Regions from separate parts of the Streptomyces sp. NPDC005492 genome, predicted to be linked through region 2. Evidence: riboswitches for the same ligand, from Rfam matches in the RefSeq annotation. Region 2 holds a riboswitch; the other holds the start of a gene.

Region 1 (4,382 bases), on a different contig from region 2:
CCCGCAGCACGGGCAGCATGGTCCGTACGACGAAGGGGACGCCGACCAGCGCCTGCGCGAGCGGCACCAGGATCCATGAACTCCGCAGATCCACCGGGGGTTTGTCGAGCGAGATCAGGAACCCGAAGCCGACCGTCACCGCCGACACCCCGAGCGGCAGCATCAGCAGCGCGTCGAAGCCCCGCACCAGCCGCCCGGCATCGCGCCGGGTCAGCGCCGCGGCGGCGAGAGAGCCGATCACCACGGCGATGGCGGTGGCGGCGACGGCGTACTCCAGCGAGTTGCCGATCGCGGCGATCGGCGCGACCAGGAAGGTGCCGCCGTCGTCGTGGGTCAGCGCCCGGTAGTAACCGAAGTCCGGTGTGTCCAGGGACCGTTGCACCAGCACGGCGAGCGGAAGCACGAGCAGCACGAGGACGGAGACGAGGACCCCGGCGAGCAGCGCCCACTGGCCGGCTCCGCGCGGGCGCCGTGCGGTCACCGACGGGTCAACCAGCCGTAGGGCCGTCTCCCGTCGCCGTACCGTCCAGGCGTGGACGGCGAGGATCGCGCCCACCGCGACGAACTGGACGATCGTCAGCACGGCCGCCGTGGAGAGGTCGAAGACCTCCGAGGTCTGGCGGTAGATCTCCACTTCGAGGGTCGAGAAGGTCGGGCCGCCGAGAATCTGGACCACACCGAAGGAGGTGAAGGTGAAGAGGAAGACCATCAGCGCGGCGGCGGCCACGGCGGGCGCGAGCGCGGGCAGCGTCACCTGCCGCCAGGCCCGGAGCCGGGAGGCGCCGAGCATCCGCGCGGCCTCCTCCTGACGCGGGTCGAGCTGGGCCCAGAGGCCGCCCACCGTCCGTACGACGACCGCGTAGTTGAAGAAGACGTGCGCGAGCAGGATGGCCCACACGGTGGTGTCGAGGCGTACGCCCCACAGGTCGTCGAGGAGTCCGCCCCGGCCGACGAGGGCGAGGAACGCCGTACCGACGACGACCGTAGGGAGCACGAAGGGGACCGTCACGACGGCCCGCAGCACATGCCGGCCCGGGAAGTCGAAGCGCGCGAAGACATACGCTCCGGGGAGCGCGATCAGCAGCGTGAGCGCGGTGGAGGCGAGCGCCTGCCAGGTGGTGAACCACAGCACGTGCCGGATGTCCGACTGCGCGAGCACGTCCCCGATGCGGCCCAACTGCCAGGCGCCGTCCACCTTGAGGCCGCGCGCGACGATCGAGGCGACGGGGTAGGCGAAGAACACCGCGAAGAACGCGACGGGCACGGCCATGAGTCCGAGCCGCGTCGCGTTCCCTGTGCGGGTCTTCCGCCGCTGGGCTACTTCAGTACGAGCGAGGTCCACGACTTGACCCACTGGTCCCGGTCGGCGGCGATCTTCGCGGGCGCCATCGTCTCGGGGTCCGGGGCCTGGCGGCCGTACTTCACGAACTCCTGCGGCACCGTGGCGCCTTCGATCACCGGGTAGACGAACATGTTGAGCGGCATGTCCTCCTGGAACTCCTTGGTGAGCAGGAAGTCGATGAAGGCCTTGCCGCCCTTGGTGTTCTTCGCGTTGCTGAGCAGTCCCGCGTACTCGGTCTGCCGGAAGCAGGTGCCGTACGACACCCCGGTGGGCGCGGTGGTCGGCTTCGGGTCGCCGTAGATGACCTCGGCGGGCGGCGAGGAGGCGTACGAGACGACGAGGGGCCGGTCGCCGCCCGCCTTCTTGCCACCGGCCGAACCGGAGAACTCCTGGTCGTAGGCCTGCTCCCAGCCGTCGACGACCTTCACGCCGTTGGCCTTGAGCTTCTTCCAGTACGCCTGCCAGCCGTCGTCGCCGTACTGCGCGGCGCTGCCCAGCAGGAAGCCGAGGCCGGGTGAGGAGGTGGCCGCGTTCTCCGTGACGAGGAGGTTCTTGTACTCCGGCTTGACCAGGTCGGCGAAGGAGGCCGGCGGGGTCAGCTTGTGCTTGCTGAAGTACGCCTTGTCGTAGTTGACGCAGATGTCGCCGGTGTCGATGGGCGTGACCCGGTGCTTGCTCTGGTCGACGCGGTACGCGGACTTGACGAGATCCGCGCCCTTCGCGTCGTAGGACTGGAAGAGGCCGTTGTCGAGGGCGCGGGAGAGCAGGGTGTTGTCGACGCCGAAGAAGACGTCGCCCTGGGGGTTGTCCTTGGTCAGGATCGCCTTGTTGACGGCCTGGCCCGCGTCGCCGTCCTTGAGGACCTTGACCGTGTAGCCGGACTGCTTCTCGAAGTCCTTGAGGACGCTCTTCGAGACGGCCCACGAGTCGTGGCTGACGAGGGTGACGGTCTTGGAGTCGGAGCCACTGCTCCCGTCCGACCCCGAGCCGCACGCGGACAGCGTGACCAGGCCGAGGCCGACGAGGACAGCACAGTACTTCTTGGTGTTCACGGTGATGACCGAACTTCCTACCCAGAATGACCTGGGCGAGGTTCAGAGGGTCTGCGGCCCGATTGCCGCACTCTCAGCGCTGCGCGCTCCCCTGTCGGATATGAAGGTGTACGTACAGGTGGTGCAGGTGAAGGTTACCTCTCGGTGGCGGCGAGCTGACCGCAGGCTCCGTCGATCTCCTGGCCGCGGGTGTCCCGGACGGTGACCGGCACGCCGTGGGCGGCGATGGCCTCGACGAACGCCTTCTCGTCCTCGGGGCGGGAGGCCGTCCACTTGGAGCCCGGCGTCGGGTTCAGCGGGATCAGGTTGACGTGCACCGGCTTGCCCTTGAGGAGTCGGCCGAGCCGGTCACCGCGCCAGGCCTGGTCGTTGATGTCGCGGATCAGCGCGTACTCGATGGACAGCCGGCGTCCGGACTTCGCCGCGTACTCCCAGCCGGCGTCGAGGACCTCGCGCACCTTCCACCGCGTGTTCACGGGGACCAGGGTGTCGCGCAGCTCGTCGTCGGGCGCGTGCAGCGAGATCGCGAGGCGGCACTTGAAGCCCTCGTCGCTGAAGCGGTGGATCGCCGGGACCAGTCCGACGGTCGAGACGGTGATCCCGCGCTGCGAGAGCCCGAGGCCGTCCGGCTCGGGGTCGGTGAGGGCACGGATGGACTGGACGACCCGCTTGTAGTTGGCGAGGGGCTCGCCCATGCCCATGAAGACGATGTTGGACAGCCGCGCGGGACCGCCGGGGATCTCGCCGTCGCGCAGCGCCCGCATGCCGTCCACAATCTGGTGCACGATCTCACCGGTGGAGAGGTTCCGGTCGAGGCCGGCCTGACCCGTCGCGCAGAACGGGCAGTTCATCCCGCACCCCGCCTGCGAGCTGATGCACATGGTCACCCGGTCCGGGTACCGCATCAGCACCGACTCGACGAGCGTCCCGTCGAACAGCCGCCACAGCGTCTTGCGGGTGGTGTCCTGGTCGGTCGACAGATGCCGTACGACGCTCATCAGCTCCGGAAGCAGCGCCTCCTGGAGCTTGGCGCGCGAACCGGCGGGGATGTCGGTCCACTGCTCCGGGTCGTGCGCGAACCGCGCGAAGTAGTGCTGCGAGAGCTGCTTGGCGCGAAACGGCTTCTCCCCGATCGCGGCGACGACTTCCTTGCGCTCGGCAGGCGTGAGATCGGCAAGGTGCCGCGGGGGCTTCTTGGCTCCGCGGGGGGCGACGAATGTGAGTTCTCCGGGCTTAGGCATGGCTGTACCAGTGTCGCAGATCGAATCGTGTGACCTGCGGCCGAAGAGGCGCACGGTGGTCGTTGGCTGTGGGCATCTGTCGTCGTCGGTCACCCTCGGACGGCCCGCAGACGGCCCGGATCAGGTCTCTAGCGGTAGAGGTCAGACCCTCTACCGCTAGAGGTCTCGCTAGCGGCTTACACCCTGTCTGACCAGGGCGCTAGACGATAGAGGCCACACCCATGGAACCTGTAGAAAGCCCCGTACGGCATGGTGTACGACGGCCGCATTGCGAGCCCTAGCAGCGCGGCCCGGCGGGTGCCGTAGCCGCACTAACGTGAGTCGTTAGGCCCGCTAACGTTAGCGGCTCCGATAGCGGTCACTCCTTACATCCGAGCCGCTATCGATAGCGGCAAGGGTCGCTAACGATAGCGACCCTGATAGCGACCAAAACCGCAGGTGACCAGCGTGTTAGCGGTTAGCGACCTGTGCGGGCTGACCCCCAATCGGGCCGTTAGGCACCTCCGAGAGGGGTGCCGCCGAACCGCTATCGGATCGCGCCCGGCCGTCTGTCCGCCGCGATGAAGAGGGAGCGGCCTACGGCCGCACGCCCTTGGGCTCGCTCCGCTCGCGCGCCGCCCGCCGACGAGCCCAGCGAGCGACTGCCCCTTGGAAGGCTCCTGAGGACGGTCTCCAGTCGGGGCAAGAGGAGCACGGCCGCCGTAGCGCGGCAAGGCAGTCCGTAGCGCCACCAAGGGGCGGGTGGCA
Region 2 (4,382 bases):
GGTCACGTGAACAGCGTGCCATCCCGGACTGACAGTCGGAAGTCGGGCCGGTCCGACCCGGGGGGTCCAACTAGGCGATAGCGGCCTTCATCGGCCGAGAAGGGTCGGCCAGCAGCTCGGGGTTCATCGGTGTGCCCGCCTCGATCAGGCGGCGGCCCTGGGCCAGGTCGCGGGGGCGGCCGACCGCCAGGAGGGCCACCAGGCGGTTCTCGCGCAGCCAGCAGACGGTCCAGGCCGGGGTGGACGGATCGCCGCGCCACAGGGTCGTGTCGGCGGACGCGTGGTGGCCGGCGTACTGGACGAAGCGGCCGAACTGCTCGGACCAGAAGTACGGCACCGGGTCGTAGACCGCCGGGACCTCCCCGATGATGTTCGCGGCGACCGTGCGGGGGCCCTGGAGGGCGTTGTCCCAGTGGTGGACCAGAAGGCGCTCGCCGTACCTTCCCGAAGGGAAGGAGGCGCAGTCGCCGACCGCGTACACGTCCGGCACCGAGGTGCGCAGCCGGTCGTCGGCCAGGACCTCGTGGTGGGCGCCCAGTGCGACGCCGGAGCCGGTCAGCCAGGTGGTGGCGGGGCGGGCGCCGATGCCGACCACGACGGCGCCGGCGGGCAGCCGGGAGCCGTCGTCGAGGACCACTTCGCCGGGTTCGACGTGCGCCACGCGCGCGTGCGTCCGCAGCGAGGCTCCGGCATCCGCGTACCAGGCGGCCATCGGCGCGGCCACCTCGGCGGGCAGCGCGCCGGCGAGCGGCCGGTCGGCGGCCTCCACGACGGTCACCGCGCAGCCCGCCTCGCGCGCGGCCGTGGCGAACTCCGCGCCGATCCAGCCCGCGCCGACGACCACGATGTCGTGCTGCCGGGCGAGCACGGGCCGCAGCCGCTCGGCGTCGTCCAGAGTGCGCAGCAGATGCACCCCGGGAATGCCCTCGGCGCCCGGCAGCCGGATCGGCTCGGCACCGGTCGCGAGCACCAGGACGTCGTACGGCACCGGGCCCTCGGCGGTGTCCAGTTCGTGCTCGGCGGGGCGCAGGCCCACCACCTCGCGCCCCAGCCGCACCTCGATGCCGAGCGCCTCGAAGTCGACGTCGAAGGCGGACCCCTCGGCCTTGCCCAGCAGCACGGCCTTGGACAGCGGCGGGCGGTCGTAGGGCTGATGGGGTTCCGCGCCGATCAGCGTGACGGTCCCGGTGAAGCCCTGCTCCCGCAGGGCGACCGCGGTCTGCACCCCGGCCATGCCCGCGCCGACGACGACCACACGTGTCTGCTCGCTCATCCGATCACCATAGACACCTGACAATTCGTCAGTCAGGGGGCGCGTTCAGTGAGCTGTTCCACAACACTCGTCCCGCTGCCCGGCTGCGACTCCCACTCCCAGGTCTCCTCCAGGCGGACGCGGCCGTCGGGCAGCTCGACCACTTGGGACACGCAGTGCCCGGAGGAGGTCGTCCCGTCCCGCTTCAACTGCACGTACCGGAAGTCGAGCCGGTCCCCCGCGCGCGTGCCGACGAGATGTCCGCGGACGACGTCGCCGCCCGCGTACTCGGCCCAGATCTCGCCGTCCTTCTCGTGGTAGGCGAACCGGGTGCGCGTCCCGACCTGACCCGGTGCCTGGTCCACGACGGGGGCGAGGACGAGACCGTCGAGCGAGCGGGCCATGAGCGGAGGCTCCCTTACTGAGGGATACGGCACGGGCTAGGGTGGCCAACGTAAAGCACTCGCGGGAGTCCGGACGTACCGGGCTGAGAGGGAGGCTGGCCGGCCTCCGACCGTACGAACCTGATCCGGGTCATGCCGGCGAAGGGAGGGGCTGGACGCCCATGCCTACACGTACGTCAGACGTCCTCGTCGTCGGGGGCGGAATCATCGGGCTGGTCACGGCCTGGCGGGCGGCGCAGCGCGGGTTCGCCACCGCTGTGGTGGACCCCGAGCCGGGCGGCGGGGCCGCTCAGGTGGCCGCCGGGATGCTGGCCGCCGTCACGGAGCTGCACTACGGCGAGCAGACCCTGCTCGCCCTCAACCTGGCCTCGGCGCACCGCTACCCGGACTTCGCGGCCGAGCTGACCGACCTCACCGGGCTGGATCTCGGCTATCGCCGCTGCGGCACGCTCGCCGTCGCCCTGGACGCCGACGACCGCGCCCATCTGCGGGAACTGCACGCCCTGCAACGGCAGTCGGGGCTGGACTCGGAGTGGCTGTCCGGGCGTGAGTGTCGGCGCCTGGAGCCGATGCTCGCGCCGGGCGTACGCGGGGGGCTCCGGGTCGACGGCGACCACCAGGTCGATCCCCGGCGGCTGGCGCACGCGCTGGTGGCCGCCTGCGAGCGGGCCGGCGTCGTCTTCCACCGGACCTGGGCCGAGCGCCTCACGGTCGTACGGGAGCGGGCCGCCGGAATCGTCACGCGGGACGGAGAAGCGCTCGGCGCGGATCAGGTGGTGCTCGCGGCCGGCAGTCTCAGCGGGCGGCTGGAGGGGGTTCCCGACGACGTCCTGCCGCCCGTACGGCCCGTGAAGGGGCAGGTGCTGCGGCTGACCGTGCCGGAGCGGTACGCGCCGTTCCTGAACCGCACCGTGCGCGCCGTGGTGCGCGGCAGCCAGGTCTATCTGGTGCCGCGCGAGAACGGCGAGCTGGTCGTCGGCGCGACCAGCGAGGAGCTGGGCTGGGACACCACGGTGACCGCCGGCGGTGTCTACGAACTGCTGCGTGACGCCCATGAGTTGATCCCGGGCATCACCGAACTCCCGCTCACCGAGACCCGGGCCGGGCTGCGCCCCGGCTCGCCCGACAACGCGCCGCTGCTCGGCCCGACCGGACTGCCGGGGCTGCTGCTGGCCACCGGGCACTACCGCAACGGCGTGCTGCTCACCCCGGTCACCGGCGACGCCCTCGCACACGCGCTGGCCACCGGTGAACTGCCGGACGAGGCGCGTCCGTTCACCCCGAAGCGGTTCGCCCTCACGGAGTCGCGCGTATGAACGTCTCCGTCAACGGGGAGCCCCGGGAGATCGCTCCCGGCACGGCTCTCGACACCCTCGTGCGGTCCCTGGCCCCGTCGCCCTCCGGTGTGGCCGCCGCCCTCAACGAAACCGTCGTCCCGCGCGCGCAGTGGCCGTCGACGCCCCTCTCCGAGGGAGACCGCGTCGAGGTCCTCACCGCCGTCCAAGGAGGCTGACCCATGGCCGACGACCCCTTCGTCCTCGGTGGCACGAACTTCACGTCCCGTCTGATCATGGGCACCGGAGGCGCGCCGAGCCTCGATGTCCTGGAGCGCGCGCTGGTGGCCTCCGGAACGGAGCTGACGACGGTCGCGATGCGGCGCGTAAACGCTTCCGTGCACGGCTCGGTGCTGTCCGTCCTGGACCGGCTGGGCATCCGGGTGCTGCCCAACACGGCGGGCTGCTTCACGGCAGGCGAGGCCGTGCTGACGGCCAGGCTGGCGCGGGAGGCGCTCGGGACGGCCCTGATCAAGCTCGAGGTGATCGCGGACGAGCGGACCCTGCTGCCCGACCCGATCGAGCTGCTCGATGCCGCCGAGACCCTGGTCGACGACGGGTTCACGGTGCTGCCGTACACGAACGACGATCCCGTGCTGGCGCGGAAGCTGGAGGACGTCGGGTGCGCGGCGATCATGCCGCTGGGCTCGCCGATCGGCTCCGGGCTCGGTATCCGCAACCCGCACAACTTCCAGCTCATCACCGAGCACGCGCGTGTGCCGGTGATCCTGGACGCGGGGGCCGGTACGGCGTCCGACGCCGCGTTCGCGATGGAGCTGGGATGCGCGGGTGTGATGCTCGCCTCGGCGGTGACGCGGGCGCGGGAGCCGGTGCTGATGGCCTCCGGCATGCGGAGCGCGGTGGAGGCGGGACGGCTGGCGTTCCGGGCGGGACGTATCCCGCGCAGGCACTTCGCCGAGGCCTCGTCCCCCGCGGAGGGCCTGGCCCGGCTGGACCCGGAGCGGCCGGCCTTCTGAACACCCGTTCCACAGCGTGGGATCCGTCACAGCTCGGCTGCAGTACCGCCCCGATCCTGGCCGAAAAGGCGGCGCTGTCAGCCTCGGCTCGTACACTCACCTGCGTGGATACGACCCTTCATGACCCTCTCGTCGGGCAGCTGCTCGACGGCCGCTATCGCGTCGACGCGCGGATCGCCGTCGGCGGGATGGCCACGGTCTACCGGGCCGTGGACACCCGCCTGGACCGGGTCCTCGCGCTCAAGGTGATGCACCCGGGGCTGGCGGCCGACGCCTCCTTCGTCGACCGGTTCATCCGCGAGGCCAAGTCGGTGGCGCGGCTGGCGCACCCGAACGTGGTGCAGGTCTTCGACCAGGGCGCCCAGGGGTCGTACGTCTATCTGGCGATGGAGTACGTCGCCGGCTGCACCCTGCG

Evidence for each region. A riboswitch is a leader RNA that binds a small molecule or an ion and turns the genes downstream of it on or off. The one in region 2 is predicted to bind thiamine pyrophosphate.
Region 1: another riboswitch for thiamine pyrophosphate. It lies ahead of ABZT04_RS15655 (thiamine ABC transporter substrate-binding protein); the one in region 2 lies ahead of thiO (glycine oxidase ThiO).

Annotation. Positions count from the first base shown of each region.
Region 1 is NZ_JBEXDX010000009.1:199,633-204,014, reverse strand. Features, by position in the region: gene ABZT04_RS15660 (iron ABC transporter permease) at 1-1,270, opposite strand, end outside; gene ABZT04_RS15655 (thiamine ABC transporter substrate-binding protein) at 1,318-2,394, opposite strand; TPP riboswitch at 2,391-2,497, opposite strand; gene rlmN (23S rRNA (adenine(2503)-C(2))-methyltransferase RlmN) at 2,529-3,635, opposite strand.
Region 2 is NZ_JBEXDX010000051.1:11,586-15,967, forward strand. Features, by position in the region: gene ABZT04_RS39305 (Rv2175c family DNA-binding protein) at 1-6, opposite strand, end outside; gene ABZT04_RS39310 (FAD-dependent oxidoreductase) at 71-1,273, opposite strand; gene ABZT04_RS39315 (hypothetical protein) at 1,306-1,656, opposite strand; TPP riboswitch at 1,708-1,820, shown strand; gene thiO (glycine oxidase ThiO) at 1,818-2,972, shown strand; gene thiS (sulfur carrier protein ThiS) at 2,969-3,169, shown strand; gene ABZT04_RS39330 (thiazole synthase) at 3,173-3,967, shown strand; gene pknB (Stk1 family PASTA domain-containing Ser/Thr kinase) at 4,072-4,382, shown strand, end outside.